DNA from 4 places in the Mangrovibacillus cuniculi genome. Region 1 is predicted to be linked to each of the others. Evidence: riboswitches for the same ligand, from Rfam matches in the RefSeq annotation. Region 1 holds a riboswitch; each other region holds the start of a gene.

Region 1 (8,178 bases):
TAGTGTTACAAGGAAGATCCATTCAAGATATTGTCGATTACTTACGAGATGCAATTGGTGTAAACTTTATCTTGTTAGACCGAAATGCAGACCTTCTGGCAAAGAGTTTTCTTCCCGAGACAAGCGAAAAGGTGACGGAAGCAATTCGTTTAAGCTATTTAGAAGGTCGTAAAGAAAATACTGGACGACGCCAGGTGCTTTATATAAAAGAAGAAAATCAAACATACAGCGCACGTGTGTTACCCCTTGGCATTCAACTAGATTCGTACGGAGTGTTAATACCTTTTGGGACAAGCCCTCTGCACGAAGTAGAGGCTGCTGCGTTAGAACATGCCTGTACGGTGTTGTCGCTCGAAATGGTGAAAGAAGAAGTCATTACTGATGCTACGGTAAAACTGCGCGGTGCATTCTTGGAGGAATTAATGCAGGGTAAAATGACGGATTCTTTGTATCAACAAGCTAGACAGCTTTCCTTAACAGAAAAGAGATGGTATCAAGTTGCTCATTTCTATTTAGTAGAGGTGAAAGAAGCCCCATTACTAGAAAGAAGGCGACTAATCCAAACGGTGTACCGGCGTTGTCAGGAAGATTTTCCAGGCTCTATTATTCAAGTACAACACCATCATGTGACAGCCTTATTCCCTTGTGAAAAAGAAGGACATCAGGAGAAAGAAGGCGTAAGAATTCGACACTTTTTGGAACAGATGGTGCGCCTGGTAGAGGAACAATCCGCCGTTTTCCACGCTATTGCAGGGCTTGGAAGATGGAAAAAAGGGTTGTCCTCTGTCCAAACGTCTGGAAAAGAAGCAAATCAAGTCATTCAATTTTTGAAGCAACACCCTGACTTGGAATCTATTATGCATTATTCAGAGCTAGGCATGTATCGATTATTAATGACGACACCTGAAGAGGATATCAATAGTTTTATTGACGATCAAATTGGCCCTCTGCTTGATGGTGGAAAAAAACGAAGCGAACTTTTTCAAACGTTGGTCTGTTACCTAGACCATAATCGAAATGTGAAAGAAACGGCAGAGAATTTGCATATTCATCCTAATACGCTACATTACAGACTAGGAAACATCTATCAATTGTTAGGGGCAGAGCAACCCACCCCTGACTACTGGTTAAACGTGCATCTAGCGATAAAATTGCGGGAGTTAAAAAGTTAACGTTATATATGAGAAATCTCGTTGTCGTAAAATTGGCAGCGAGTTTTTTATATAGAAAAAGAGACCGAAGCAAAACCCACCAAGTTTCTCTTCCGCCTCTATTTAAAACAGGATTCTGGCCCAACCAACCATGGACATCCAAAGTGGGATACTGAGCGCAATTGCCCAGAGCAACCCACGAAAGAAGGAGGATTCTCTTTCTTCCATCGATATGCCCTCCCTTACTATTTTGTAACAATATGGTCAGAAAACGGCCAAATTATTCATCATAATAAAAAACTCCCGATTTCTCGAGAGTCCTAATTAGACGCTGCGATTACAGATGATCTTGATGATTTCTCATTTAATTCTTTGGATTCAAGTAATTTTATGTTTTCTAATGATTTTTGCACAACAGATACCCCAGTAAATGAAAAAGAATTTTTCTTTGTTACCTGACAATTCTCTTTGGTGTAAATCACCTGATCCAACACCACAAAACTTGTGTTATTCATATTATGGTCATCACCTCGGTCCATTCTTCCTAGCTTGTTTATACAATCCTCTAATTTTGCTTGATACTCTTTTAATCCATCGATAATTCTTTCTACTTCTTTATTAATCAATGATAAATACTCCATTTTTTCATTAACTAGCAATGGAATTTTATGTTGAAACTTCTCATTGTTTTTACTAATTAGTTCTTGTGTATTCCTTCCTTGTTTCAGAAGGTTTTCGTAATATCTTATAGATGAAGATAAGAGGTAATATTTCTTATAACACTCAGTTATTCTGACTTTAATAGGTTTAGGAAACTGACTATACATACTGATCTTATCCTTGAAGTTACTATCATTAACAGGTGTTAGTTCTTCGTTTATGGTAGTAGGACAAAAAAGAAACCGATTACATGAAACCGTTTGATAGTTATAGTATTTATTGTATAGGCTATAAAATTCATTAATTACCTTTCGATACTCTATAAAGTTATTTTTTTGTTCCCTTTTCGACATCCCAATACTATGGAAATATCCATACACCTCAGAGTCTAATGCATAATTTCTTATTAAAAGACTCATCCAAATAAAAATAATTAAAGCAGATAAAATCATGATTACAAGTAAGATTTCCAGCAAGACATTTAACCCCTTCTTATATAGTTTATCGATTAACTAACCTATTCTAATTATAGTTAATTTTACCAAATTTGTTAATAGATACTGCTAAAATATTTTATTTAACAATTAAGTAAACCTTAATACCCATTTACGAAAATAAGTAATTTTAACCAGGGAATTTCTGATAAATTACTAGAATATCATAATAGTCTGAATTTTAACAAAAAGGGGAGAGAATTTAATAATGGCAAAGAAAAAGTTTAACTACTCATCTATCGTTCTATCTACTCTTGTATTAGCAATGTCTTCCTTCAGCGCTGGTGCCGGTGCTCAAGAGACTACTACTAGTACTCCTCAAGAATTAGCTAAGCTGTACGGAAACATCAATGTTCAATCTTCCGCTCCAACTTCCGTAATCGTAGAATTAACTGCAGAATCTTTAGTAGAAGCTAAAACTAAAGGAAAATCACAAACACAAGGCAATCTAGCAAAAGAGCGTCAAAAAGTAAAAGATGCGGTAAAAAAAGCATCTAAATCTTCTAAAGTAAATAAAGAATACGACTATGTATTCTCTGGGTTCTCTGTAGAGCTTCCTGCTAGTGAAGTTCCTGCACTACTTGCTATTCCTGGTGTAAAAGCAGTTTATCCAAATGTTGAGTATACAATTACTAGTACAGAAGGAACTGCTGTAAGCGCAGAAGAGTTCTCTCCTTTAATGGCAAATAGTGCACCATTCATTGGATCAAATGATGCTTGGGAAGCAGGTTTCACTGGTAAAGGGGTAACAGTTGCAGTCCTTGATACTGGAGTAGATTATACTCATCCTGATTTAGACCAAGCTTTCGGAGATTACAAGGGTTGGGATTTAGTAGATAACGATAACGATCCACAAGAAACGCCAGTTGGAGATTCACGTGGTGGAGCAACAACTCACGGTACACACGTAGCTGGAACTGTAGCAGCTGACGGTAAAATTAAAGGGGTTGCTCCAGATGCAACGTTACTTGCATACCGTGTTCTTGGACCAGGTGGAAGTGGATCGACAGAAAATGTGGTGGCAGGTATTGAAAAAGCTGTAGAGGATGGCGCTGAAATTATGAACCTTTCTCTAGGTAATAGCTTAAATAACCCTGACTGGGCTACAAGTATTGCACTTGACTGGGCAATGGCTGAAGGTGTTGTGGCAGTAACGTCTAACGGAAACTCTGGTCCTAATAATTGGACAGTAGGATCTCCTGGTACTTCTCGTGAAGCGATTTCTGTTGGAGCAACTCAACTTCCATTTAACTTATATAATGCTGCTCTTACAACCGATGCTGGTACATATGATTCAGCTGAAATGATGGGATACGCGGATTATAAAGACATGGAAGCACTTAACGGTCAAACATTAGAGCTTGTAGATGCAGGATTAGGACAAGCTGCTGACTTTGAAGGAAAAGATGTTAAAGGGAAAGTTGCATTAATTTCCCGTGGAGCTATTCCGTTCGTAGACAAAGCACAAGCTGCAAAAGATGCTGGTGCAGTAGCAGCGATTATTTACAATAGTTCTGCAGGTCAGATTCCATTTGTCATCCCTGGAATGGCAGTACCTACCGTGAAATTAACTCAAGAAGATGGACAGAAGCTTGTTGCTGATGTAAAAGCTGGAAATACAACTGTAAAACTAGATTTACCATACGCTGGTCAACAACCTGAGCTAGTAGCAGACTTCTCTTCTCGTGGTCCAGTTGTTGATACTTGGATGATCAAACCAGACGTTTCTGCTCCTGGTGTAGATATTGTAAGTACAGTTCCAGGTAATGGCTACGGTTCTAAACAAGGTACAAGTATGGCATCTCCTCACGTTGCTGGTGCGGCTGCGTTAATTTTAGAAGCTCATCCAACTTGGAACGTGGACGATGTGAAAGCTGCGTTAATGAATACTGCTGTGAATTTAGTAGATGCAGAAGGTAACGAGTATCCTCACAACACGCAAGGTGCAGGAAGTATTCGTCCATTAGATGCAATTAATACTACTACTCTAGTAACTCCTGGTAGCCATTCTTATGGAGTGTTTAGCAAGAACAAAGGTAAACAAGTGGAGAAACAACACTTTGAGTTGAAGAATCTATCAAATGAGCGTAAAACGTATACGTTCGATGTGAAGTTTGACGGTGAGCCTTCTGCTATCAAAGTTAAAGCAAGTAATAACTTAAAAGTAAATGCTGGTAAATCTCAAAAGGTTAACCTAAACGTGCAGGTTGATGCTAGTAAACTAGCTCCTGGTTACTATGAAGGAACGATCGTCGTATCTGACGGTGAGAGCACGTATGATCTTCCTACTATTTTATTTGTAAAAGAGCCTGATTATCCTCGTGTATCTTCAGTTGGTGTTGCTGTAAATGCGGATGGTAGTCTTGAGCTTAGCGGCTATTTCCCTAATGGTGCGGAAACAGTAGAATGGTTCGTCTATTCATCTAACGCAGCTGGTTCTCCAGTTGCTTACCTAGGAGACGTTGGTGTATTTGAAAATGTTAGTGAAGGATTCCAAGGGTTTGAGTGGGATGGAACGCTTACTAATGGCGTTAAGTTAGAAAAGGGTAAATACTACAATGTGTATGCTTATGCTACGTATAAAGGAGTTACTTCCCTAAGTGGTGGAAACTTCTTATATGAATAAGTAGATAATTAGACTACTCCGGGGTAGCTGCGGCTGCCTTGGGGTGGTTTTTTCTATGTTTTCAAGAGGGTTATTCTCTCTTTCGCTTGGATTTCTCGCTTCTTGGTGAGTTTAAGATGCTCTTATTCTCTCCTACGATGGATTTTCTCGCTCCTTCATGAGTTTTAGACACTCTTATTCTCTCCTACGATCGATTTTCTCGCTTCTTCATGAGTTTTAGACGCTCTTATTCTCTCCTACGATCGATTTTTCCGCTCCTTCATGAGTTTTAGACGCTCTTATTCTCTCCTAAGATGGATTTTCTCGCTTCTTCATGGGTTTTAGACGCTTTTATTCTCTCCTACGATCGATTTTCTTGCTCCTTCATGAGTTTTAGACACTCTTATTATCTCCTAAGATTGATTTTTCCGCTCCTTCATGAGTTTTAGACGCCCCTATTCTCTCCTCAGCTCCCATTCCCACTGCCGAGATAAGTATAGAACGCTCCTATTCTCTTCTCAACTCCCATTTCTACTCCCGAGATGAGTATAGAACGCTCCTATTCTCTTCTCAGCACCCATTTCCACTCACGAGATGTGTATAGAACGTCTCTATTCTCTTCTCAACTCCCATTTCCACTGCCGAGAGGAGGATAGAACGCTCCTATTCTCTTCTCAGCTCCCATTTCCACTCACGAGATGTGGATAGAACGCTCCTATTCTCTTCTCAACTTCAACTTCCACTACCAAGACAAGTTTAAGAATTCTTTACAATAAAAATCACTACTCTTACACAACTCCTCACAAAAAAACCAGCAGAGTCCCTCTCCACTGGCATCCATCTATTTCTCCAATTCTTTTGTTTGCGCTTCAATCTTCTTTACTAACTGCTTCAAGTCCTTCCTAACATACCTCAATTCTCGTAACGTTTCTGCCTTATCCGTCCTATCAAATAACCTGGCTAGTTCTTCTTTATCTTCTTCTGTTAAGTAGTACTTCGCATCCTTTTTTTTCTTCTTCAGGAAACCAAACATATTCATCACCCCCATGTAAAATATGCAGTCTACGCACAAAAAAGAAATAATTCATGGTATGATATGGATAATTAATCGTCCACTAGGGGAGCCCTTACGGCTGAGACAAACTTCGGTTTGGACCCTTTGAACCTGATCTGGTTGATACCAGCGTAGGGAAGTGGCGGAAGCACTTCTTTTTGATGCTAACGCCACTCTTCTTTAGGAGAAGTGGCGTTTATTTGTTACGTGACCGGTAACAACTCCATGTTGACCACGTGATGTGTTCCCATCTTAATGGAGTCTCTTACTAACTCGATGAACGTTAACCGAGTCACGGTAACAACAAATCAAAAAGGAGGAAAAAACATGAATACTAGAAAGTTAACCCTAATGGCAATGTTAGTAGCCATCGCAGTCATCGGAGCATCATTTGTCTCCATCCCCACAGGAGTCGCAAGAATTTTCCCAATACAGCATGCTGTGAATGTCATAGCAGCTGTAACATTAGGCCCAGTTGGTGCAGTACTAACTGCTTTTGTCACTGGACTTGTAAGACTCTTAACAGGAACTGGTTCTCTCTTAGCTTTTCCAGGTGGCATGATTGGAGCTTTACTAGCTGGATTTGTTTATTGGAAAACAAATAAACTCCGCTGGACCATATTGGGAGAAGTTATTGGTACTGGTATTATCGCATCTCTTTTAGCAGTTCCTTATGCAGCAATTTTTATGGGTAGTAAGTTTGGTGTATTCTTTTTCTTACCAGCGTTCTTCCTTTCAAGCTTAGTAGGTTCTGCGATCGGTGGATTAATACTGAGGAAAGTACCTTTAAACCAAGTGACGAACCAAGAACTTACTAGATAAATAAAAGCCGTTAGATAAGGAACTTCCTTTCTAACGGCTTTTATCATGCTGATTCGATCCCACTATCTTCATACAAAAAGGACTTATTCCCACTAAGCTCCATAGAGAGCAACGTAACTACTTTCTCTCTTATAACTGGATTTCGTTCAAAAAAGGCGAAGTGAAATCTCTTCCCAGCGTAAAAGTTCTCGATAAAATATTGATATCTCTCCTCACACGTATTACCAACTAGTCGATTATTTTCAACTAACTCTTGTAAAAAGTAAATGACGGCTGGAGTCACAATCTCGTATAAGTTTCCACTCAATTTGCTGACGGACTTTCCTAAGCAATTTGAACACGATGCTAGATTATTAAGACCTCTTGTTTGTTCTAAAAATAACTCTATATAAAATTCTAAGATAACTTTGGAGACTAGTTCAAACTGACACGTCTCCTCTACTTGACTGATTTCTTCGTTAGATAAAAAGTTTTCTAGACTTTCTTCACTGCAAGAAGTTGAACGTAGGTTAGCGTAATACGTAAAGTCGATAGCCATTTCTTCCTATTCTCCTCTCCACTTGAATTAAGATTCGGTAACCAATTACTTGTAAGACCACCTTACCATAGAATCCTGATAAATTTTATTGGGAAAATATATGACTAAAAACATCGAGAAAATTGCGTATTGTTTCCCAAGGAAAAGTAATTTCATGTATAATTACCAAGAATAAGGTCTAATTACCTGCTAGGTGTGAGTAGAGCAACTAAAAAACCATGACAATTTTCCCAATAGTATTTTTGTCAGAATTGTTTATACTTAAAGGTACCTACAACTTTTATGGAAACAATTATCGTCTTTTACCACTGTACTATGATAAAATGAAAGGTAATCTCACTATGGTAGGAAGTGTGTTTAATGGGATTAGGATCAGTAGTAAAATATTATCGTTTAAAAGCTGGTATGACACAGAATGAACTTTGTAGGGAGATCTGCTCCGTATCACATCTAAGTAAAATAGAAAATGATTCTTATGAGGGCAATGAGGAGACTTTAAGTTTACTATTCGAGAGATTAGGCATAGAACTGGAAGAAGAACAAGAAAAGCTTATTGGACTTGAAAAAGAACTACACTCCTTGTTGAATGCTATTCGATACTTAGACGAGGAAAAAATTAAATATTATTACGCATCTCTTAAACCTAATAAAGACTATTGTTCAAGTTCTAAATTACTATTTCTGTACGAAATTGTTATGATGTGGTATTACAATTATATAAACGATGTACAGAAGGCTATAGAGATTCAGGATTTTCTTGAAAAATTGTTTAAAAATATGGATAAGGATGAACAGTGTTTATACGTTATTGGTTACTCTAGAAATTTAGTTAAGAATAATGAACCTACAAAAGC
Region 2 (8,178 bases), 1.0 Mb from region 1:
TAGCAGTTGTTACTTTTGAAAGAATAGTAGACGCTGATTCCACTCCTAAAAATGCACCAATAACGGCGCTTAGTAAGCAGCCAGAACCAGTTATAAGCGGCATTACAGGGTCTCCATTTTTTACCTTATAGACCGTATTCCCGTCCGTGATAATATCGATTTCTCCCGTCATTCCAACCGTACATTTATGTTTTGTCGCCACCAATTCTGCAATGTACTCAGCGCTATGAGACCCAACTCCAGCGTCCACCCCTTTTGCTTGCCACTCCACATCTGCTATCGTTGCAAGCTCTCCAATATTCCCACGAATCACATCCACATTCACTTCTTGCAAAATAGTCTGAACAACACGTCGACGAAATTGACTTGCCCCAACTCCTACTGGATCCAGCACGACAGGAACTCCTTTTACATTCGCGGCTTTTCCAGCTAAAATCATTGCTTCCACAGTAGTAGGGTTTAACGTACCGATGTTTAAAACGACGGAGGAAGCAATAGTCACCATATCTTCCATTTCTTCTGGTGAATCCGCCATAATCGGTGAGGCCCCTAAAGCAAGCAATCCGTTAGCAGAAAAGTTGGCTACCACGATATTGGTGATATTGTGAACCAAAGGATTCTCTTGTCGAATCTTTTGTAACAGCAGCCCATCATATATCATCGTTGTGCCACCTCTCTATTCATCAACGAATCCCACGATTCTAATGACCAACTCATCTCCCAAAATGCTAACTCGTAATAGCTACTCTTCACGAAATGTTTCTCTATTCTATCTTTCTCATGATCTGATAACTCACCTACCAGCTCATCTAAACGATTAATTTGTTCTGTCACTAGTTCACCAAACCAATCTGATGCATAGGTTGCAATCCATTTATCATAGATTGGATGGTTTGGTTTTGCGTGTTGCAACTTCTGGCCAATCTCATAATACAGCCAGTAGCAAGGCAAAATCGCTGCTAGTAAATCCGCTAACGTCCCTTCTTCTGCGGCACGATACATATGGGACGTATAGGCGTAAGCAGTCGGAGCTGGTTCAAACGCTTGAATCTCTTCTTCTGTAATATCTAATAGTTCATAAAAATGTTGATGCAAGGAAAGCTCTGCCTCAAATGTGTGACTCGCATGTGTCACAAAACGCTGCGCAGTATCCATATTGTCTGATTTAATCGCACCGAGTGCTTGCACTTTCGCAAAATGGTGTAGATAGTAAGAATCTTGCATCACATAGTGTCTAAAGTTCTTTACCGGTAAACTACCGTCTGCAATCCCTTTGACAAACTGGTGCTGAAAGCTTGCTTCCCAAATCGGTGCTACTTTTTCTCGTAAGTCTTTTGTAAAAGTGGTCATTATGAATCGCTCCTTTTTTGTTTTAGATGGAACATGAATACTCATCTAAGAACGGACCACATCTCGTGATCAACGATGAGTGGTTACTGGTCACGTAACAAAAAAGCCACTCCCAATGGAAGTGGCGTTAGAAGGTCAATAAATAATAAACACATTGAACGACTCGCCCACTTCCCTCCGCTAGTATGAACTAGATCAGGTTCAAAGGGTCTTTGCGTAACACGCTCATCTCAGCCTATTGTATAGGCCCCCCTAGTGGTAAAAATATGTAGTTGTGACGTTTCTTTCACTATAACATGTCAGAAAATTAATTCAAGCAAAAAGATAACTACCTCATTGATCAAACGTTTGTTTAAATTTAATGTCGAAATAGCACGAAGGAAACTCAACCAAGATCTATATAATTTTACGAGAGTTAGTGTATCTATCTTTGTTATCTGATAAGCTAAAAGTTAAGATAATCCACTTCCGTTAAGGTGTCGTTAAAAATAATTTAAAATACAATAAATGAAAAAGTAGGTATCGTATATGATAGATGAATTTTTGCATCAAAACCCTTTTGAATCAGATGATACCATAGAGGTAATTCTTACAAGATTGGTAGGTTACTTGTCAGAAATATTTACAGAAGCTACCGTTACCACAATGATTTATGATGAATCGTCTCAAACACTTAATCCCGGACCAGGATATGAAGCGTTCCCAAATTCTTACACGAAGGTTGCTAGTAACCTCCCTTTACGAATGGGTGGATGTGGAGTTGCTGTAGCAGAAAAGCGCGTAGTAATAGTAGAAGATACACACAAAAGCGAAATATGGAAGCCTTTTGTCGTTCACAGTGATAAAGTTGGTGTTCGAGCTGTTTGGTCCGTTCCTATAATCTTCCGAGACAAAATTTATGGCACATTCGCCATCTACCACTTTGCCCCATATACACCTACAGAATTAGATATCAAGTTAACTATTTTAATGAGTAAACAAGCAATTACTGCCATCTCCTATGTAAAACAAAAAGAACTAGAAAGTATGTATACCATCATTGCTAATAAATCTAAAGATATTATAACGATCACGTTATCTGATGGTTCCTTATCCTATATCAACCCAGCAGCAAAGAAAATATTAGGCTATAGTTTAGAAGAAGTGATGGGGAATAACTTTGATCGGTTTATTTATCCGGAAGATCGAGAAATAGTAAAAGAGTATCGAGATAAAATCCTTCAATCAGATAGTAATTCCAGTGTAGAGTTTCGAGCATTTACGAAAAAAGGCACTTTAACTTGGTTGGAAACAACTTCTACAGCAATTTATAATAAGAACGGAAAGCTCACACAAGTTGTTAGTACCACAAGAGATATACAAGAGCGAAAGTTTTCTGAGAAAGCTTTATTGCATTCAGAGAAATTAACCACAGTTGGGCAAATTGCAGCCGGCATTGCGCATGAAATTAGAAATCCATTAACCTCCCTTAAAGGATTTTTACAATTACTAGATGCGAAAAACGATATTACAAGAGAATATATATCGATCATGTCAAATGAGCTAAGTCATATCGAACTGATTTCCAATGAGATGTTGATTTTAGCAAAGCCTCAAGCAAAACATTTTGTTTATGCCAACTTATTAGAAATTCTAGAAAGCGTTCTAGTCTTATTGGATAATCAAGCAATCTTACATAACGTCGAGATAAAAAGGAATATCACATGTAGTCCAGTAGTCTTTTGTGTACCTAATGAATTGAGACAAGTATTTGTGAATCTAATAAAAAATGCAATGGAATCAATGAATAAATCAGGTGGCTCCATTTTAATAAATGTTCAACAAACTGCTTCGTTAGTGACAGTGGAAATAGTGGATTCTGGTGAGGGAATAACGTCAGAAAAGTTGGTCCAGCTAGGCACTCCATTCTATACAACGAAAGAAAAAGGAACAGGACTAGGATTATTAGTTACCTACAAAATAATTGATCAGCACAATGGTAGTCTTGTGTATGAAAGTGAAGTGAATGTCGGAACTACTGCTAGAGTAACATTGCCGCTTCATCATCAGTAGTAAGGTCTAAAGTAAAAGCAGCGAACCTCTCTTCCTTAACAGAAAGGTTCGCTGCTTTTTAGTTTCTTTTTGCTTTAAAGGATAACAAACTCACTACTAATAAGAGTACTAGGGTCCCTACATAAAGATAGGTGGGCAGTTGTTGGAGAACGGTGACAAATCCAACTTCTAAGAAAAGGGATGGAATTTTCCCTATCGTTGTCGCAATCGTGAAGGATAGAAATCCCATCTTACTAAATGCAGCGGTTAGAGCAACTAACCCAGATGGTACAAACGGTAGTAACCTTAAAATAATGACGGCAAAGAAGGCCTCGGCACCTTCTTTATCTCTTACAATGCGTAGAAATTTATTGTTTACAGGCTTTTCTTGCTTTTCACGGAAGAGATTAATCCCTTTTCGATATAGGATAAAGCTCGCCATAGCTCCCAGTGCTTCTCCAATAATTAAAATAGGGATACTTGCTTGTACACCGAGAGCAGAAACGGTGCCAAGTGTGACGAATGTACTTGGAACCACTCCTAAAATGGATACAATAATGTTCATAAGGATACTTATAATAGCCACTAATATTGGGTCTAGTGTGGTCCATTGTTCTAGAATACTCATATAATTTCCTTTCTACTGAAAAAGCTAAGCGACGCTTCATCGCTTAGCTTCTTTTATATCATAAATCCGTCAATTCTTCCTGTGTTACCCACTTATGATTCTTCACTTCTTTACCATCCGTTGTGGTGTAATCTACCATGTAGACAGTTGTTTCTTCTGCAGCTTCAATTACACCAGTCGCTCCCATCATACCTTCCATATGGTCGGTATTGATTTCTACTTCTGTGCCTGGTTCAATTGGCGCTTCTGGAGCATTCAGTAATTCTTCTTGCACAACCCATTTGTGGTCTTTCACTTCAGGGCCGCCAGAAGTTGGCGTGTAGGTAATGACATAGGCTGTCGTGTCAAAAGCTCCAACGATAGTCGCTTCCACACCTTCCATTTCATCCATGTGAGCATTTTGGATTTTTGCTTTGGATCCGACTTCATATGTAGGATTTTCCGCTTCTTCTAGTCCCTCTGGTATAGAGCCGTCGCTAGAGTGATCCATCTCCGAATGATCCATACCACTGTGGTCCATGTCACTGTGATCTTCTTGTTGAGCGTTTTCTTCTGGTTCGTTTACTTCTTCATCATTGTTGCAAGCACCTAACAAAAGAATGGAAGAAAGTGCTAAGCTTCCTATGAGTGTATATTTCTTCATTGTCATCGCCTCCTATAATGAAAGTATAGCCAATAGAAATCAAATTAAAAAGTAATATGGAGTTGGGGGGAAACTCTCGGATGGCGGCTTTGGCGACTTCTATGACTTGCCGTATGGCGCATGCTGCTTTTTCCGCGGCTTTGACGACTTGCCGTATGGGGCACGCTGATTTCTCGGCGGCTTTGGCGACTTGCCGCATGGGGCACTCTGTTTTCTCGGCGGCTTCTACGACTTGCCGCATGGGGCACGCTGCTTTCTCCCCGGCTTCTCCGACTTGCCGCATGGGGCACGCTGTTTTCTCGGCGGCTTAAGCCATTTGTCGCCTCACTTCCATTCCTGTCATGGCGACTTAACCCTTTTGTCGCCTCGGTCCCACTCCTGCCATGGCGACTTATCCCGTTTGTCGCCTCACTTCCACTCCCCCAATGGCGACTTTACCCTTTTGTCGCCTCGCTTCCACTCCTGGCATGGCGACTTAACCCTTTTGCCGCCTCGCTTCCACTCCTGCCATGGCGACTTTACCCTTTTGTCGCCTCGGTCCCGCTTCCCCCATGGCGGCTTAAGCCTTTTGTCGCCTCGCTTCCACTTCTACCATGGCGACTTAACCCTTTTGCCGCCTCACTTCCATTCCTGTCATGGCGACTTAACCCTTTTGTCGCCCCGCTTCCACTCCCCAATGGCGACTTAACCCTTTTGTCCCCTCGCTTCCACTCCTACCATGGCGACTTAACCCTTTTGTCGCCTCGGTCCCACTCCTGACATGGCGACTTATCCCTTTTATCGCCTCGGTCCCGCTTCCTCCATGCCGGTTTTGCCCACTTGCGACAAAAGAAAGGGACAAAACGGAATTCCGCTTTGTCCCCACTATACTTCTATTTATTTTTCGTTCTGTATCCAATCAATCTCATCGAATTAAATACTACTAACAATGTCGCACCCATGTCTGCGAAGATGGCCATCCAGAGTGTTAACCATCCTGGTATGATCAACAACAGTGCAGCCACTTTTAACAATAAGGCAAAAGAAATGTTCTGCTTTATAATCGTCAGTGTTTTTCTGCTTAGACCAATCGTATACGGTAGCTTCGTTAAGTCATCTGCCATCAAAGCAATGTCTGCCGTCTCAAGCGCTGTATCAGTTCCAGCGCCGCCCATTGCGATTCCCACTGTTGAGGTAGCTAATGCTGGAGCATCATTCACTCCATCTCCCACCATTGCAATGCTTCCATACTTTTCACGCAGAGCTTTCACAGCTGTTACCTTATCCTGTGGAAGCAATTCCGCTTTCACATTGGTAACGCCAACTTTCTCTCCAATAGCTTTACCAGTTGCGCTATTATCTCCAGTGAGCATGATTGTTTCCTGAATACCAATACTGCTCAGCTCTTTAATAACCGCCTTACTAGTATCTCTCACCTGATCAGCTACGGCGATGATGGCTAATACGTTTTGGTGTGTTCCAAGCAACAACACTGTCTTAGCTTCTTCTTGCAGGGACGTTACTTTCTCCAGCACTTCCGAAGGTACTTCATCGAATAACGCTGGACTTCCAATCAAGTACTCTACTCCATCAACAGTCGCCTTGGCACCTTTACCTGTTATTGATTGGAAATCTGCAGCTTCCAACTCTTTTTGGTCAATACCAAGCTGTTCTCCTTTTAACAAGATTGCTGATGCCAAAGGATGTTGAGAGTATTTTTCTATTGCCATCGCTATCTTGATTACTTCTACTTCTGAAGAATCTAACAACACGATGTCTGTTACTTCTGGCTGTCCTTTTGTTAACGTACCTGTTTTATCAAACGCAATAGCTTTTAATCTACCGGCCTCTTCTAAATGAATACCGCCTTTAATTAATACACCTTGCTTCGCAGCGTTGCCAATGGCTGTTACGATAGCAACTGGTGTCGAAATGACAAGTGCACATGGGCAACCAACTACCAATACCGCTAATCCCCTATAGATCCACTCTGACCAATCACCACTGAAAAACAGAGGAGGAAACGTCGCTACCATTCCAGCGATCACTAGTATAGCAGGGGTGTAATACTTCGCAAATTTATCCACAAAAGCCTGTGAGGGTGCACGTTCTGCTTGTGCTTCCTCTACTAAATGAATAATTTTAGCGATCGTGGTGTCTTCCACTCGCTTCGTAATCTTCACTTCTAAAGAGCCTTCTTCGTTTAAAGTACCAGCATACACTTCGTCCCCAACTTTTTTGGAAACGGGGATTGACTCACCCGTTATGGTGGATTGGTTAATAGTCGACGTTCCTTTCACTACCTCCCCGTCCATCGCCAATTTTTGTCCTGGCTTGACTAACAAAATATCTCCAATCTGCATCTCTTCTCGCGCAAGCTCAATCTCTAATCCGTTTCTTCTGACAACGGCTTTTTTCGGTGCTATGTCCATTAGTGAACGAATGGATTGCCTTGCTTTATCCATAGAGTATTGCTCCAGTGCCTCACTGATAGCAAAAAGGAACACCACTACTGCTCCTTCACTCCATTCCCCAATTAAAGCAGCACCTATTACAGCTATCGTCATTAACGTTTTCATATCAAAATGGATAGAGACTAAATTCTTTAACCCTTCCTTAAATAGGCTAACTCCACCGATAATAATAGACAGTGCGAACAGTCCTATCGTCCAGTAAGACTCTTCTCCAAAAGAGAAGAATGCTACGTAACCCGCTAGTAAAAATAAGAAAGAGATAAATGTTTGTTGAACATGTTTACTTTGCCACAAAGGTGTTTTTTTCCTATTTGTCTCTTGTTCACGGTACACTTTGATCCCATCAAACGCTCCTGCTTTTTCTAACTGTTCTACCGTTGCATCACCGAACACCGTAATTTTGGATGCTCCAAAATTCAGCTGAACGTCTGACACGCTGGAGATATCACGTATGTTTTTCTCAAATTTAGCAGCACAATTTGTACAGGAAAGCCCTTGTAATCTGTACGTTTCTTGTTTATTTTCTATTTCCTTCGCCATGGCTTACACCTTCTTTAGAGTGAATTAATGCAATGGAAACGAGCTGGTGAATATGGTCATCGTCTAGTGAATAGTAAACCATTTTTCCGTCTTTCCTAAACTTCGCTAACCCTTTATCTCTTAATAGACGCAAATGGTGTGAAGCTGTTGCTGTTGTAGATCCAATAATATTGGCAACATCGCATACGCATAGTTCTTTTTCTATCGTTAATGCATAAGCAATTTTCATTCGAGTTGGGTCTGCTAATGCTTTAAACAATTCGGCTACACCATTTACTTCTTCTACTCTGTCCTTTAAATCCTTTACTAATTCTTCATTGAAGCATGTAGTATCGCATGTGGAATCTTTTTTTATTATTTGACTCATTTCGCATCCCCTTTATATTCAAATAGTTGTTTGAATGTTTGATTATATGCTTAGTGTATGCAGAAGCGAAGGATATGTCAAAGAAAACATTTCAAATAAGTATTTGAATGTCATAGTCTTTTGTACTATACCTGCACTAATAAAACAGGGAATATGAAGTGAATAA
Region 3 (8,178 bases), 380 kb from region 1:
TCTATATTGCTTGTTTACATTGAACAAGGTCGTATTGCAAAAGTCTCTAACGAGTAAGGGGTGCTTTATGAATAAAGAACAGTTTAAACAAATGTTACTGGAAAAAGGTATTACTTTAACAGAAAAGCAAATGAAACAGTTCGATCAATACTTTCACTTGCTTGTAGAGTGGAACGAAAAAATGAATTTAACAGCGATTACGGAGGAACAAGAAGTGTATTTGAAGCACTTCTTTGACTCTGTGTCTGCTGGTTTTTATCTTGATTTCACAGAAGAATTAACACTTTGTGATGTTGGAGCGGGAGCGGGATTTCCTAGTGTTCCTCTAGCTATCTGTTTTCCAAACATACAAGTAACAATTGTTGATTCATTAAATAAACGAATTACGTTTTTAGATACTCTGTCAAAAGAATTAGGTCTTACGAACGTTCGAGCGTTTCATGACCGTGCGGAGACTTTTGCTCAAAATAAAGATCATCGTGAACAATATGACATCGTAACTGCACGTGCTGTTGCTAGAATGTCAGTGCTTTCGGAGTTATGTTTACCACTAGTAAAAGTTGGAGGTAGATTTGTTGCTATGAAAGCAGCAAGCGGTGATGATGAGTTGTCGATAGCGAAAAAAGCTATTACAACAATGGGAGCAAAAGTGAAAGAAACATATCGCTTCTCACTTCCTTTAGAGGATAGTGAACGAGTTATCTTTGAAATAAGCAAAACAAAGCCAACACCGAAAAAGTACCCAAGAAAAGCAGGTACTCCTAATAAAACGCCAATCGAATAATGTAAATGTTGCTTCATTTTTCCTATAAGTATGCAAGAGATTTGTAGTCGTTAAGCAGGATTTTGTCGTACAATAGAGAATAATAGTATGTAGGAGTTACAACAAAGGTGGTGTAAAAGGATGAAAAGTCCTTTTTCTCGACTCTTCGGTGTTTCAGAAAAGGAAGAGCCTGTTCAAGAAAATACACAAGAAGTGGAACAAACAGAACCGATAGAAGTGGTAGAAGTGGAACGAGATGAAGTTCACCAAATACCTATTCATCAGATTGTACCTAATCGTCATCAACCTCGAACTGTCTTTCAAGAGAGCAAAATAGCTGAGCTAGCGGAAACAATTTCTCAGCATGGTATTATTCAGCCTATTGTATTGCAAAAAATTGCAGAAGATCAGTACGAGCTCATCGCTGGAGAACGAAGATGGCGAGCTGTTCAAATGCTTCAATGGGAAAGAGTTCCCGCTATTTTGCGTACAATGTCTGAAGAAGAGATGGCTTCTGTCGCGCTTATTGAAAACCTTCAACGGGAAGAGTTATCTCCGATTGAAGAAGCATTTGCATACGAAAAGTTATTAAAGTTTCATGGCTTAACGCAGGAAGCACTGGCACAAAGACTTGGGAAGGGTCAATCAACCATTGCGAATAAATTGCGTTTATTAAAGCTGCCTAAAGAAGTGCAAGATGCAGTTTTACAAAAATTTGTTACAGAAAGACATGCTCGTGCATTAATACCTTTAAAGAAACCGGATCTTCAAATTGCTTTGTTAGCAGATATTATTGAGAAATCCTTTAATGTTAAGCAAACAGAAGACCGTGTATCTAAAATGCTAGAAAAGAATCCAGAACCATCAAAAGCAAGACGAAAGGCGTTTAGTAAGGATATGCGTATTGCTGTTAACACGATACGTCAGTCTTTAACGATGGTAACGGATAGTGGAATAAATTTAGATGCTGCAGAAGAGGAATTCGACGAGTATTATCAATTTACGATTAAAATTCCTAAAAAGAAATCTTAATAGATAACTAGAGGAAAAGCTGTTGATGATTTGTCGACAGCTTTTCTTTGAGCTTTTTTCTTACAATTGGTAAAATAAAAAAGAATAAAATACGTTACCACAAGGGGAGCGAAAGCTGAGAGTGAACACTTATGTGTTCTGACCCTTCGAACCTGTTAGTTAATGCTAACGTAGGGATGTGGAAGAGCGCATGAATACTTGGAATTCATGCTGTTTTCCCTCTCTCTTTTGGTACAAAAAAAGGAGAGTTTTTTTATGCAAACAGGAAAATTAGTAAAATTAGTGGAAGCAAGTATCATGGCGGTTTTTGCGTTGCTAGTAGACCTTTTACCTTCCATTAAACTTTCACCAAGTATCTCTATTTCTTTTGCCATGGTGCCCATATTAATTTTGGCTATGAGAAGGGGAGTTGGAATTGGGCTTCTAGGAGGATTTTTGTGGGGGACGCTGCAAGTTGTGTTAGGTGAAGCGTGGATTGTAGCTCCTTCTCAAGTAATTATTGAGTATTTCATTGCTTTCACTTGTATCGGATTTGCTGGACTTGTATCGAAGAGAGTTACTAGATCGTTACAACAAAAAAACGTCAGTGCAATATTATTTGTGTTAGCAGGTGTCATGATTGGGACAGTAGCGAGGTATTTTTGGCATTTCATCGCTGGCGTAGTTTATTTTGCAGAATACGCTCCAGAGAATCTATCTCCGTGGATCTTTTCTTTATACGCGAACGGATTAACAGCGTTAGGGTCTGCCATTCTATGCTTTATAGTAATTAACTTATTGGTGAAGACTAGAAAGCAACTACTAATCCCAGAAGAGCTCGTTGACCGTGCAGCATAAGTGTGAATAGAAATGACTAAAAGGTGCTGAAGCGGAATTAATTCCGCTTCAGCACCTTTAATTATTGTGTATCGTGTGCAAGGGAAGAAATTTAAAAGGAGAGTAACCGTATTTTTTACACTCCTACTTGTATCCTCCTATTTCTCTCTTTATTTTGACTAAATAGGCATACTTTCTCTCATTCCTAACATTATTCGATAAATCTTTCTACTCAATTCATTTTATTCACACTCTTTTTCTATTTTTTTGATAAAATAGTAATCAGGCTTGCCATTTTAGAAGGAAACTAGAGGTAGGTGAAAAGAATGGGCAAGATCATTTCGATCGCTAATCAGAAAGGCGGAGTAGGAAAAACCACTACTTCCGTAAATTTAGGAGCTTGTTTGGCTCATATAGGTAAAAAAGTTCTTTTAGTTGATGTCGATCCTCAAGGAAATGCCACAAGCGGTGTTGGTATTGAAAAAGGAGATGTACATCAATGTATTTACGACGTATTAGTAGACGACGTAGAGATAAAAGATGTTATTTTACCGACAGCTGTACCAGGATTATCTGCTGTACCTGCTACCATTCAATTAGCTGGTGCAGAAATTGAACTTGTTCCAACTATCTCACGAGAAGTTCGCTTAAAAAGGTCTATCGAGCAAGTAAAAGACCAATATGACTATATTATTATTGATTGTCCACCATCTTTAGGTTTATTAACGATTAACTCTTTAACAGCTTCTGACGCAGTACTTATTCCAGTTCAATGTGAGTATTATGCATTGGAGGGTTTAAGCCAATTATTAAACACTGTTCGCTTAGTTCAAAAACACTTAAATCATGAGCTAATGATTGAAGGTGTGCTGTTAACTATGTTAGATGCAAGAACAAACCTAGGCATACAAGTTATAGAAGAAGTAAAAAAATACTTCCAAGATAAAGTATATCGTACAATTATTCCTCGTAACGTCCGATTAAGTGAGGCTCCATCGCATGGTGAACCAATTATTATTTACGATGCAAGGTCACGTGGAGCAGAAGTATACTTAGACTTAGCAAAAGAGGTGGTTGCGAATGGCTAGAGGGCTTGGAAAAGGCATCAACGCATTATTTCAAACACCAGAAGTGGAAGCGGGAGAAAAAGTAGAGAAGTTAGCGCTAGAAGAGCTTCGCCCAAATCCTTACCAACCTAGAAAGATATTTCAACAAGAAGCAATAGATGAACTATCCGCTTCCATTCGTGAACATGGTATTTTACAACCTATCATCGTTCGTAAAGGAAGAAAAGGATATGAAATTGTCGTCGGAGAGAGACGTTTCCGTGCGGCTAAACAAGCTAAGCTAACAGAAATTCCTGTTGTTGTTCGTGATTTGAACGAGCAGCAAATGATGGAGCTTGCTGTGTTAGAAAATCTTCAACGTGAAGATCTATCCTCTATTGAAGAAGCGATTGCGTATCAAACTTTGATGGATAAACTATCTTTAACACAAGAAGAGGTAGCAAAACGTTTAGGAAAAAGTAGACCACACATTACCAACCATCTTCGTTTATTAACATTGCCTGATAAAGTTCAACAGCTAATCAATGATGGTAAGCTATCTATGGGACACGGACGAGCTTTAGTTGGTCTGAAAAATAAAACTCAATTAGTAGCTCTAGCAGATAAAACAATTAAAGAATCATTGAATGTACGACAATTAGAATCTATCATTCAACAATTAAACGAAAATGTTTCACGTGAAACAACGAAAAAGCCAGAGAAGAAAAATGTCTTTATCCAAGAGCAAGAAGAATGGTTAAGAGGGTATTTTGGAACAGCAGTTTCCATTAAACAACAAAAGAAAGATAAAGGGAAGATTGAGATAGAGTACTATTCCAACGAGGATTTAGAACGAGTCTTAGAACTCCTTTCAAAAAAATAAAGTAAGAAGGTCAACGCATGGTTTTAGAAGGAACTTTAGTAAACGGTGCGACAATCATCGTCGGTACACTGATTGGGTTATGTTTTAGAAGAATTCCAGACCAAATGAAAGATACAGTTATGAAGGTGTTAGGACTAGCTGTTATTCTCCTGGGCATTCAAATGGGATTAGAAGGAAATGACTTCTTAATTGTTATATTCTCTTTAGTTATTGGTAGTGTACTAGGAGAATGGTGGCGATTAGACTTAAAACTTCAATCTATTGGTGAATGGCTGCAAGTAAAAATGAAAAGTGAGAAAGAAACACCTGTTGCAGAAGGTTTTGTTACAGCAACACTAATCTTTGTAATTGGAGCTATGGCCATTTTAGGACCTTTAGATAGCGGTATTCGACAAGATCACACGGTTCTTTATACAAAGTCGATGATTGATGGTTTTACCTCGATTATCTTAGGTTCTACACTTGGGATAGGAGTATTGTTTTCTTTCATACCGGTTGTAGTATATCAAGGTAGCATTGCATTACTTGCAAATGTGATAAATCAGTTGGTTTCAGAAGAATTGATGGCAGTATTTATTGCTAACTTAACGGCTACTGGTGGTATCTTGATTATGGCTATCGGCCTATCTGTTATGGGACTAAGCCAAATTCGGATTGCAAATTTATTACCTAGTATCATAGTGGTTGTCCTTTTGACTGTAGGACAGTCTATGTGGCCATTTTAAGAAATAAAACAGCTTCCTGTAAAAATGGAAGCTGTTTTATGTTATGTGCCAAATAACAACTCATGGAATCTTTATGCATTCTTCTCATCATTAAAATATTCTTTTGAAAGAGCATCATATCGTTTAGAAAAGGCACTTACCTTATAAATGGCATCTGCTATACACTTCGCCATCTCCATTACTAGAAATAATCTAGTATTTTGAAGTACCATGTACTCCATAAACCCGCTAACATTTACAATTCCTGTAATATGAATGTCTCCTACAGGTGGTAATTCTTTTTGTACTCCTGCACCAGGTTTTAGAGGTCCTTCTAGCACTTGAACTCCGCCAACACTTTTAAGCCTTCCTAAACAAGCATCTATTGCTACAATAAATGCGTCCGGATGAAGAGCTTGAATAAGCTCTAACTTTTCTGTTAAATTTACGGCATGAATAGGGTCTTCTAACGTACCGTAAATATAAAACGGATCTACTTGCTTATCTTCTAACAGTGATCCAATTAAAGGACCAAGAGAATCACCAGTAGAACGGTCTGTACCTATGCAGATGAATACTATTGGCTTGCCCGATGTAATCGGTAAGTGTGGCCATAATAAAGTAGCCAATTTTTGACCACTATTTTCTTCATCGTAAAGTATTCGATTGGATTCTGGTGGCCTTGGAAAAAGTCCAAATGAGCTACTCATGACGTCACTCCCTTTTTTTCATACTAGCAGTATACGAACCTACTACGATTTCTATACGTTTAAATGAAAGATTTTTTCACTAAACTGAATAGTAGAGTAGTTTTGAATCAGGAGTTGTGGAAGGAAATTTGGTAGAATAGACGTCATATAGGATAGGATGGTGTAAGTTATGGACAAAAACTTAAAAGAAGTTGAAGGTGCTCTAAATGAGTCAGCAGAAAAACTATTAGATAAAGAAATGTGGTTGAATATAGGTGAAATCACGCTACAAATCATTGTTATCCTTTTGTTAACAATGATAGCGCAACGAATTGTCAAATCCATGCTTTCAAATGTGTTTAAAGTTAGATCTCGTACACCTTTAAATTTTTCACAAAGAAGAGAAACGACACTTCAAAAATTACTAGAAAATGTCGCGACATATGTTATTTATTTTGTGTCTCTAGTAACTATTTTAGGAACGTTTAATATTAACGTACAAGGTTTAATTGCCGGTGCCGGAATTGTCGGTTTAGCAGTTGGTTTTGGTGCTCAAAACTTAGTTCGAGACATCATCTCGGGTTTCTTCATTATTTTTGAAGACCAATTTTCTGTTGGCGATTATGTACGAATAGGTCAAGCAGAAGGATTTGTAGAAGAGATTGGGCTACGTACTACAAAAGTAAAAAGTTGGACCGGAGAACTGCATATTTTTCCAAATGGTAGTATTGTAGAAGTAGTGAACTTTTCTATTCATAACAGTATTGCTGTTGTAGATATATCAATTGCTTATGAAGGTGACATCGCAAAAGCAGAAAGTGTCATACAAGAATGGTTGCAGACGGTACCAGAGAAGTATGTCGATGTAGTGAAAACACCTGAATTGCTTGGTGTTCAAACATTGGGTGCTTCTGAAGTCGTTTTACGTCTCATCGCCGAAACGTTACCAATGAAACACTTATCTGTAGCTAGGGGGCTTCGCAAGGATCTAAAAGTTGTGTTAGATCAACACGGTATAGAAATTCCTTTCCCTCGTCTTGTTATGTACTCTCGAGAAGAAGAAAAGCAAAATGTACCGGCGACAGAATAAGGAGGTTATCTAGATGGAAGCAAAAGAGTTTGGTATTTACGATGTTGTGCAAATGAAAAAAGCTCATCCTTGTGGTACAAACGAATGGCAAATTATCCGATTAGGGATGGATATTCGAATCAAATGCCAGGGTTGTGGCCATAGTGTGATGATTCCAAGGCGTGATTTTGTTCGTAAAATGAAAAAAGTGTTAGTAAGGCATGAAGAATAACACTACATTGATGGATTTCCAACTGTAAAACATTGTTTTTTAACGAAGCCTTTTCTATAATGGAAAAGGCGTTTATTTGTTACGTAACCAGTAACAACTCATCGTTAGCCACGTCATGTGGCTTGCTATTAATTTAGTCTCATTTTCATGTATTCTTATAGACTTGTTAAATTCACGATGATTTTTCATTTGTTTTTAATAGAGAAAATTTAATTTTGAGGAGTGACCATAATGGCATTAACAGCTGGTATTGTAGGTTTACCGAACGTTGGTAAATCAACGCTATTCAATGCAATAACAAAAGCAGGTGCAGAATCTGCTAACTATCCTTTCTGTACAATTGATCCAAACGTAGGAATCGTAGAGGTTCCAGATGAGCGTCTTCAAAAGCTAACAGAATTAATTCAACCGAAAAAAACAGTTCCAACTACTTTTGAGTTTACAGATATTGCTGGTATTGTAAAAGGTGCTAGTAAAGGGGAAGGTCTAGGTAACAAATTCTTGGCTCATATTCGTGAAGTAGATGCTATTTGCCAAGTAGTTCGTTGTTTCGTAGATGAAAACATCACGCATGTTGCTGGTACAGTAGATCCAATCGCTGATATCGAAACGATTAACCTAGAGTTAATTCTTGCTGACCTTGAATCAGTAGACAAGCGCCTTGCTCGTGTCGCAAAAATGGCAAAGCAAAAAGATAAAGCTGCAATGGCAGAAGAAGAAGTGTTAGTGAAAATTAAAGCTGCTTTAGAAGAAGAAAGACCAGCTCGTACAGTAGAGTTTTCTGATGAGCAAGCTCGTATTGCAAAAGGTCTACACCTTTTAACAGCGAAACCCGTACTTTACGTTGCAAACGTAGGGGAAGATGAAGTTGCGGATTCTTCTGATAACGAATTAGTACAAAGAGTACGTGACTTTGCTTCTAATGAAGGCGCAGAAGTAATCGT
Region 4 (8,178 bases), 1.3 Mb from region 1:
ACAAATGTCCACTGTATAAAACCCTGTTTTCTATTCTATCATATTTTGTTTGTTTTTGTAGAATAAAGATGTTCTGACTTTTCAGTCAAGTTAACAATCATAAAAGAGAATCATTACGTGGCTAACGATACGTTTTTAGTTCATAACAAAAAACTATACAACCTTTATTACTTTTTTTAATAAAGGTTGTATAGAAATGTATGTTCATACAATCAAGTAAAGTACTCTAACGAAGCTTTCGGGAAATATTTTTCAATATATCCTCCCAACACTTCTTTCATCTCTGCCTCTTCATCTTTTTGATAAATGTATTTCCCGATACCGTATTTCCCCCACTTATATCGACGTTGTTCTTCATCTAATTCAAGCTTAGTCATTGGATAATTCTTCTCAATAACTCTTTTAGCAGGTTTAGTAAAACGATGCTGGATTAATTCAAATGTTAAGTCTTTTTTTGCTTTGTCTGGTAATTCTGCTTCTAGCTGTTCAAATAACTTCTTATATCCGTCTTGCCAGCCATCATGCAAATATATTGGTGCAATGATGAATCCAAGTGGATAATCCGCATCTGCCACTTTGGTAGCTGCTTCAATTCTTTTTGCTAATGGGGAAGTACCTGGCTCGAAGTTTTTAATTACATAATCTGCATTCATACTAAAACGGAATCTTGTTTTCCCTTGATGGTCAGCATCAAGTAAATGATCAACATGGTGAAATTTTGTCACAAAACGAAGCTTCCCGTGATCTGACTTACCAAAGTATTCAATCGCTCTTTTTAATGTATGTGTTAAGTGGTCTATCCCAACGATATCTGATGTACAAGATGCTTCAAATCGTGTTTCCTCTGGAGCACGCTCTTTCATGTAATTTTCAGCAGCATCAAATATCTCGTCCACATTTACATATGTACGAATGTAAGGTTTGGACCCCATCGTTGTTTGAAGGTAACAGTAATGACAATGCCCCATACAACCTGTCGCAAATGGAATGGCATACTCAGCGGAAGGCTTAGAAGTATCAAACTTTAACGTCTTTCTAACACCAACCACCAACGTTGATTTTGCTACACGATACTTTTGAAAGTCATTATCACCAGGTAAATTACGAACTTGGTTATGAGATGTAGTATAAAGGATCTCTTTTCCCATCTCTTTAAATTTTTCTAGTAATTGCTTTCCTAAAGGATAGTCTAGAGCTTTCGGTTCAAAATAAATTAATTGCGGAACAAATGGTTTCATATTTTCCTCCTAATGAAGCTGTTCTCCAAAATAATAAGCATAAGCTTGTTCCGCTTCATCTTCTGATGTATATACAGCTGTTTCAGATGTTAACGGGTAAAATTCATCATATAAAAATAATGCTAATTGACCTGGAATCTCCGGATCGTTTACAACAGCTGCTTGCTGTACATTTGCTACGTTTTGCGTATGTGGATTGCGGTACATGACATACACCACGTCTCCCATTTGGAAACCTTGTGACCCATAATCATTCATAACAAGACACCCCTCTCTTTATGTAAACATAGTTTTTACCATTATCACGTTCTTATCTATTCCAAATAATACAAAAACCATCTAGCTTAACTAGATGGTTTCAGTAAATTAATTATTTCTTTCTTAAACGCTTGAGCCTCTGGACTAAACGTCCAATCTTCTTCTCGTTGTTCTTTGTTTGGTAAAACAATTTCATTTAACACTGTAGCTGGATTATTGGATAATACAATTATTTTATCTGCCATCAACAGAGCTTCCTCTATCTGATGAGTAACAAAAAGTATGGTTCGCGGACTATCTTTTATCGTTTTCAATAACCAATTTTGCATATCTCTTCTCGTAAATTCATCCAATGCAGAAAACGGTTCATCTAAAAGCAAAAGTGGAATATTAGAAACTAGTGCTCGGATAAAAGAAACTCTTTGCTTCATGCCTCCTGAGAGTTGGTTTGGAAAGGCAAAAGCGTACTCTTCTAAACCAGCCCTTCTTAAATAACCTAGAATATCTTTTTCATTTATGGGTGTCCCACTTAGCTCCATAGGAAGGGTAATATTTTGCATTATTGTTCGCCAAGGAAACAAGGTAGACTCTTGGGGCATAAAAGCGATGTTCCCTTTTTCTCCTACAATCGAAGCTCCTTCCAATAGAACATCTCCACTGTTTGGAGAGAGCAATCCACCTATTATCTCAAACAACGTACTCTTCCCACTACCGGAAGGCCCAACTATGCACGTAACCTTATCTTTTTCAGCAGTAAACGTAATATCATGTAAAATTTCCTTTTTACTAAACGAAAACGATATACTATCGACTCGTAACATCTGTCTTCCCCCTTCCAGTTTTTCTTGCCCAGAAGGATTCTACCCACTTAATCAGAGAGACGTAAAACAAACTAATGATAACCACCACTACTATGGCAACAAAGACTCGGTCAGTTCTAAAATTTGCTGATGCTAAAGTCATAAACACACCAATTCCTCTTTGAGCTCCAAGCCACTCTGAGATGACTGCACCCATTACACTGTAGGTAGCAGCTATACGCAGCCCTGAAAACAAGGAGGGTAAAGCAAACGGCGTTTCCACTTTCCAAAATAACTGTTTTTTTGTTCCACCAGACATCTTCATAAACGTCACATAAGACGAAGGGGTTTCACGTAGGCCACTTAAAAATGAAATAGTAACTGGGAAAAAACAAACTAAAGAAATAACAATAATTTTAGGAAGGGCTCCAAAACCAAGCCAAATCACTAATAAAGGGGCAAGAACAATTATCGGAATGTTTTGCGAAACAACTAAATAAGGCATCATAACCTTGTCTAGTATTGGCCAATAATGAATGATACTTGCTGTAAGGATGCCAATTATACTGCCTAAAAGCAACCCAACAATAGATAAGAAAAGGGTAGATTCTATGTGCTCATATAGATCTGGAAATACTGTGATGCCAGTTTGTACAATCATACTTGGGCTAGGCAACAGCCACTTTTCAATAGAAAATAGAACTGTTGCACCTTCCCAAAGCATTAAAAGAGCAATTAGTAAAGCTAGGGATATTCCATAAGTGGATAACCACTTTTTCATTAACGGTACTTCTCCGTTAACGTGGATAGGGTTATGCCAGTAGGTTGATACAGTATTTTCATTTGTGTAATGACATTATGACAGCCTAGCTCTACCATTTTTTCATTCATTCTTTCCACAAGTGATAATACCTCTGTCATTTCCCCTTCTATGGTTGTATCTAAAGGATTCACTTGATATGGTAAACCAGATTCATGAATCAGTGTTATTGCTTCATCCACAAATGGAATAACGTCCTTTCCATTAGGTGTTTTGGGAATAATTTGTACCGAAACTAATGAGTTAGCCATTATTGTGCCTCCTTAGGAAGAAAGTCATTTGTAAAGGCTTCCTCCGCAATAAATTCTCCAGTTAATAACTCGTTTTCTTTCATCCAATTAGCGTAGTTAGTCCAAACAGTTTCTTTTTGCTGCCCCCAATACTCTGCATCACGAGCATACTCATTCGCTAACCATTTCTGACTTGCTTTTACTAGTTCTTCATTTAAGTCAGGTACTGCATCAATTAAGTGCTGAGCAGCGTCTTCTGGATTTTCCATTGCGAAATTATACCCCGCTGCTGTTGCTGATAAGAATTTTTCAATTTGCTCTGGTTCTTCTTTCACCTTATCTTCACTCGTAATAATTACTGGCGTGTAGTAGTCCAGATTATCCGAGAAATCTGTTAAATACAGCATGTTAACTGGTTCGCCTCGGAGTTCTGCTTCGATTCCAGTCCATCCATAGAAGATCCATGAAAAGTCAATATCTCTCTTAACTGCTGTAAAATAATCTGCATTTCCGATGTTAATATTTTCGACTTTAGACACGTCTACGCCATCTTGCTTCATCACAGCGCCTAACACCGCTTCTTCTACCGGAGCTCCGAATCCACCGTATCGTTTACCTTCAAAATCTTTAGGTGACGTAATATTTTTATCTACAGGTGAAGCAAAACCTGACGTATTATGCTGAATAATCGCAGCAACTGAGACAACAGGTATGTCTTCAGTTCTGGATAACGTGACGTTTTCTTGATAACTAATACCGAAATCTGCTTTTCCAGATGCTACTAGCGCCTCTGCTCCTGCTTCTCCTGGTAACATGATGTCCACTTCTAGCCCTTGCTGCTCAAAGTAGCCTTCCGCTTCTGCAACATATAATCCTGTGTGATTCGTATTTGGGGTCCAATCTAAGACTACTGTTACTTTGTTATCTTCCTGACTTGCTTGGTTTCCACAAGCACCCACTAAAATAGCGCTTGCAATGGTAATTACAGAAAAAAACTTTCTTTTCATCTTTCTCCTCCTGTTCGAACGTTCGCTACAAATGGTTTTCCTCACTTAATATGGGCAAACGAAAAAGCGCCCAAAACCATTTGGGCGCATATGTATGAGGTAATTAACATATGTTCCCTACGCTGGTCTTAGCCAGATCAGGTTCTAAGGGTCTCCGTCTCTCGGACATGATCTCAACTGGCATCACCAGTTCCCCCACACATCGTTCTTATTATTTTTTTTCAGTATCCCATAAAGTAATGATTTCGTAAAGAAAAAAGGATAGCCCATAGGACTATCCCGTTTTCTGCAGAAATTCTCTCGCATACTTTAAAAGGTAGACTTTATTAGTCTAGGTAAGCTGCTCCAACGATAATTAAAAGGATGAAAAGAACAACGATTAATACGAAAGTTGAACCGTAGTTATTTCCACAACCGTAACCGTAACCGAAACACATGAGCAATCACCTCCGAATGAGTATTGCCGTGAGCTTTACCTCACATTTATACTTTATTCAGATGGCTCAATAGTGTATGGACTTATCCCCATTGTTACTATGAAACTTTACACATTCGTTAATTAGTCCATGAATTACTTCTGAGTCAATCCACTCTTTACAACGATTTTGCGCCTTCCAATCTTCTTTTCCTTGGTAATAATCCGCGTAGTTTTTCATGATTGAAAAGAAAAGACAGAAGAAAACAAACGATTGACTAGGGATGCTTTTCATTACCCATTCCCGAAGCAGTATTGCTTTCTCTTCTTGATAAGCGTTCTTCTTACATTCGTTTACCCAAACATATGCAATATCATAAAGTATAGGTCCATAGCTCACTAAACCAAAGTCGAGTAAGAAAATAGTATCTTTGCTAACAATCCAATTGAAATAATGAGGGTCTCGATGAATGACGCCATATTGTTGATGATTCCATTGATACGTGTACATATCCCAAAACGTTGAATTTGACTGGAAAAGTAGTAGGTATTCCTTTAACCAATCTTCCAACGTCCATTTCTCTTGTCTAACGATATAATTTGGAATCGGAAATTCTTTTATAATTTTCGTGCCTAAAGAAGAAAATGTCTGTAAAACAGCATAAATCGAATCCACATCTTCTAAGGTGCTACTTCTTCCATCTACCCATTCAAAATCTATCCATAATTCAGATGGGTCTGAAGAAGAACAAATAATACGTGCAGTAGGAAAGTGAAGTTTATTAAGATTACTCGCCCAAAATCGTTCTTTTTCCCATATTTGTCTACTCATATAATACTTACGGATAGCTGTTTCCACGCCCTATCACCTCTATACCTCTAGTGTGTGTAAAGAGGGATTAATCATGTATCAAAGTGCTGGAATCAACTTAAACCGAGAGCACATTGCTAAAAAACACCTAACAAAAAAGCTAACATTAGATGTAAACAATCCATGTTAGCTTTATCCAATAACTTCAACAGCATTTTTGTACATCGGTAGCAAAATGGTGAACGTAGTGCCTAAACCTTTTTCGCTTTTTACTTTTACCTTACCACCAAAGGAATCCACGATACTATAAACAACCATCATTCCAAGTCCGGTTCCTTTTTCTCTCGTAGTAAAGAATGGTTCTCCTAAACGATCCACTTGCTCTTTCGTCATTCCTACCCCCGTATCACTAACATTTAGGTAGACATAGTCCCCTTTTCGTTCAATATGTAAGCTTAACTTCCCACCTTCAGGCATTGCTTCAATGGCATTTTTCGCAACATTTATTACACATTGCTTAAATTTAGACCTTTCCCCGAACACCATATATGGTGCAAGTGAAAAATCTAATTCTACTGAATTCATGTTGGCTAGAGGTTGCAAGATTTCTACGATTTTTTTAATTTCTGATGAGACATTGATTGCTTCTTTTTTATCCTCAGCAGGCTTAGCAAACGTTAAATAATCTTGTATTATTCCCTCTGCTCTGTCTAATTCTTTAATAGCAATGTCTAAAAACGTACGCATTTTTTCAGGAGAAGTATATCCTTGTTGTAACAATTGCATAAATCCTCTACTTGCCGTCAATGGGTTTCTAACCTCATGCGAAATACTAGCAGCTAAGTGACTTATCACGGCTAACTTTTCCGATTTTATTAGTTCTTGGCGTAAATGATAATTGTTTAACACGATTTCCACTATGTAGATGATCATTCCCATAGAAACTGGCGGGAATATTACTAATTTCAATAACAAGTTAGCGTCTAAGTGACTTGAGTTAAATAATGTAATGATGACTAAAATAAAAAGAGAAAACCCAAGTGATACCATTGTAGATCGAATAATCTTCCTTTTTAACGTAAGTTGCAAAAATTTTCTCGAGAAATAAATTAGTATGGGAGTTAATAACAAATACATTAACAAAAATGTTAAATACCCGTCTGCTCCAAAGAATATATATCTTGCTATCAGCGTTAAGAGAAAAAGACCAACTGCTACAATAGGACCACCATATAAACTTCCAATTATTATTGGAACTTGACGTAAATCTAGTATGAATGAATCAAACTTATCTAAAGGAAAAACCATACACCACAAAATAGATATCGCCGAAAAACCAAAGATAGCTTTTGTTTTGGCATAACGGATGTGGGAAGATCTTTCAAGCCAAATCTGAAACACAAAAAGACTGGCAAAAATAGACAAAATATTCATTATCATTACTTCTGTAATAAACGCCAATTTCGCCACCAGCCTTCCACAAATCTAAAACTACTTACCACTATATATATTTCGACATTTTTCCATTTATTCCTCCACAAAAAATTAAATTTTGCAAATATTTTTCACTTCGTAAACACATCGACACTACTTTACACCTAGTGATATGTATTTATTAATAATAAAACAGGCTCGAACAAAAACCATATGTGACGGCACGGGGATTTCCGCTGCAGGCGACGATTTCCACGGGGCCATCTAAGTTTGCCGAGTATTGCGACAAATAGCTCCTCGTCGCTTAAGTACACGCTCTTTTGGGGTCTCAGCTACCCACCATTCCAATCCCAAAGATTTAGTCTGTAAATGCACTAATTCTGCAGAATTTTTTAACGAAAACAACAAAAAAAGGTACATTCTTTTTTTGAATGTACCTTTTTTTTGTTGTTCCAGCTTCCCTTTACCTAATCCAACTTCACATCTTTTAAAAATAGATTCTTTGCATTATCATAGAAAACTAATTGATGATGTTTCTCAGGGATTAAATCTCCAATGAACTGCGCGTAATCTTTTATTGGAGCAAGCGGCCAGTCTGAGCCGAAAATTAACTTTTCATAGTGATCACAAAAACGAATAGCGTGTCGAATGTGATCTAAAAAATGATCCTTAGAATAATCGTCTAAAGTAGCCTTCGTTCCAACAATCCATCCCGATAAATCTGCATACATGTTCCTGTTCTTATATACAACTTCTGCACCAGTTAATGTCCACGGATCACCCAAATGAGCCATCATGAAATTCACATCACGACGCTGAACAGCAACCTCGTCTAGTGTTAATGGGTGAGAATATTTTAACAACCCTCGCTCTGAGTATGTATCTCCCGTGTGAAAAACAACAGGCTTATCATATGCTGCTGCCAAGTCATATACTGGTTGATAAATATCATCGTACGCATAGTAAGGATAGTAGCCTAAGTAAATTTTAATTCCTACTACATGTGGTTCTTTTAAAAGCTTCTCCAAATCATCCAATGCTTTTTGATTTAGTGTTTTCGGATTAATTCCGGGACACATTCCTACATTCGGTGGGAGAGGATCCAAATCTAACCCCATCGGAGAAGCTGCATGATAATCAGGAAAACCCATATCCGGTGTCTCTG

What was found. Region 1 has a riboswitch for thiamine pyrophosphate ahead of thiW (energy coupling factor transporter S component ThiW). Riboswitches for the same ligand answer to the same signal wherever they lie in the genome.
Region 2: it holds a riboswitch for thiamine pyrophosphate, as region 1 does, so the genes downstream of both, tenA (thiaminase II) here and thiW (energy coupling factor transporter S component ThiW) in region 1, are expected to answer to the same signal.
Region 3: it holds a riboswitch for thiamine pyrophosphate, as region 1 does, so the genes downstream of both, thiT (energy-coupled thiamine transporter ThiT) here and thiW (energy coupling factor transporter S component ThiW) in region 1, are expected to answer to the same signal.
Region 4: it holds a riboswitch for thiamine pyrophosphate, as region 1 does, so the genes downstream of both, G8O30_RS02725 (ABC transporter substrate-binding protein) here and thiW (energy coupling factor transporter S component ThiW) in region 1, are expected to answer to the same signal.

What each region holds. Positions count from the first base shown of each region.
Region 1 is NZ_CP049742.1:2,321,981-2,330,158, forward strand. Features, by position in the region: gene G8O30_RS11770 (helix-turn-helix domain-containing protein) at 1-1,172, shown strand, start outside; gene G8O30_RS11775 (hypothetical protein) at 1,472-2,287, opposite strand; gene G8O30_RS11785 (S8 family serine peptidase) at 2,514-4,931, shown strand; gene G8O30_RS11790 (hypothetical protein) at 5,752-5,949, opposite strand; TPP riboswitch at 6,018-6,119, shown strand; gene thiW (energy coupling factor transporter S component ThiW) at 6,292-6,786, shown strand; gene G8O30_RS11800 (hypothetical protein) at 6,830-7,324, opposite strand; gene G8O30_RS11805 (helix-turn-helix domain-containing protein) at 7,685-8,178, shown strand, end outside.
Region 2 is NZ_CP049742.1:227,524-235,701, reverse strand. Features, by position in the region: gene thiM (hydroxyethylthiazole kinase) at 1-661, opposite strand, end outside; gene tenA (thiaminase II) at 658-1,350, opposite strand; TPP riboswitch at 1,506-1,614, opposite strand; gene G8O30_RS01120 (PAS domain S-box protein) at 1,879-3,402, shown strand; gene G8O30_RS01115 (TVP38/TMEM64 family protein) at 3,461-4,009, opposite strand; gene G8O30_RS01110 (YdhK family protein) at 4,068-4,652, opposite strand; gene G8O30_RS01105 (heavy metal translocating P-type ATPase) at 5,525-7,645, opposite strand; gene G8O30_RS01100 (ArsR/SmtB family transcription factor) at 7,623-8,012, opposite strand.
Region 3 is NZ_CP049742.1:2,698,267-2,706,444, reverse strand. Features, by position in the region: gene mnmG (tRNA uridine-5-carboxymethylaminomethyl(34) synthesis enzyme MnmG) at 1-57, shown strand, start outside; gene rsmG (16S rRNA (guanine(527)-N(7))-methyltransferase RsmG) at 68-784, shown strand; gene noc (nucleoid occlusion protein) at 905-1,795, shown strand; TPP riboswitch at 1,888-1,989, shown strand; gene thiT (energy-coupled thiamine transporter ThiT) at 2,051-2,632, shown strand; gene G8O30_RS13630 (ParA family protein) at 2,938-3,699, shown strand; gene G8O30_RS13625 (ParB/RepB/Spo0J family partition protein) at 3,692-4,540, shown strand; gene G8O30_RS13620 (DUF554 domain-containing protein) at 4,558-5,265, shown strand; gene yyaC (spore protease YyaC) at 5,337-5,954, opposite strand; gene G8O30_RS13610 (mechanosensitive ion channel family protein) at 6,124-7,023, shown strand; gene G8O30_RS13605 (DUF951 domain-containing protein) at 7,037-7,234, shown strand; gene ychF (redox-regulated ATPase YchF) at 7,466-8,178, shown strand, end outside.
Region 4 is NZ_CP049742.1:525,951-534,128, reverse strand. Features, by position in the region: gene splB (spore photoproduct lyase) at 213-1,238, opposite strand; gene G8O30_RS02745 (transcriptional regulator SplA domain-containing protein) at 1,248-1,496, opposite strand; gene G8O30_RS02740 (ABC transporter ATP-binding protein) at 1,583-2,317, opposite strand; gene G8O30_RS02735 (ABC transporter permease) at 2,301-3,077, opposite strand; gene G8O30_RS02730 (thiamine-binding protein) at 3,077-3,367, opposite strand; gene G8O30_RS02725 (ABC transporter substrate-binding protein) at 3,367-4,353, opposite strand; TPP riboswitch at 4,451-4,560, opposite strand; gene G8O30_RS02720 (YjcZ family sporulation protein) at 4,680-4,790, opposite strand; gene G8O30_RS02715 (aminoglycoside phosphotransferase family protein) at 4,857-5,627, opposite strand; gene G8O30_RS02710 (ATP-binding protein) at 5,772-7,040, opposite strand; gene G8O30_RS02705 (amidohydrolase family protein) at 7,481-8,178, opposite strand, start outside.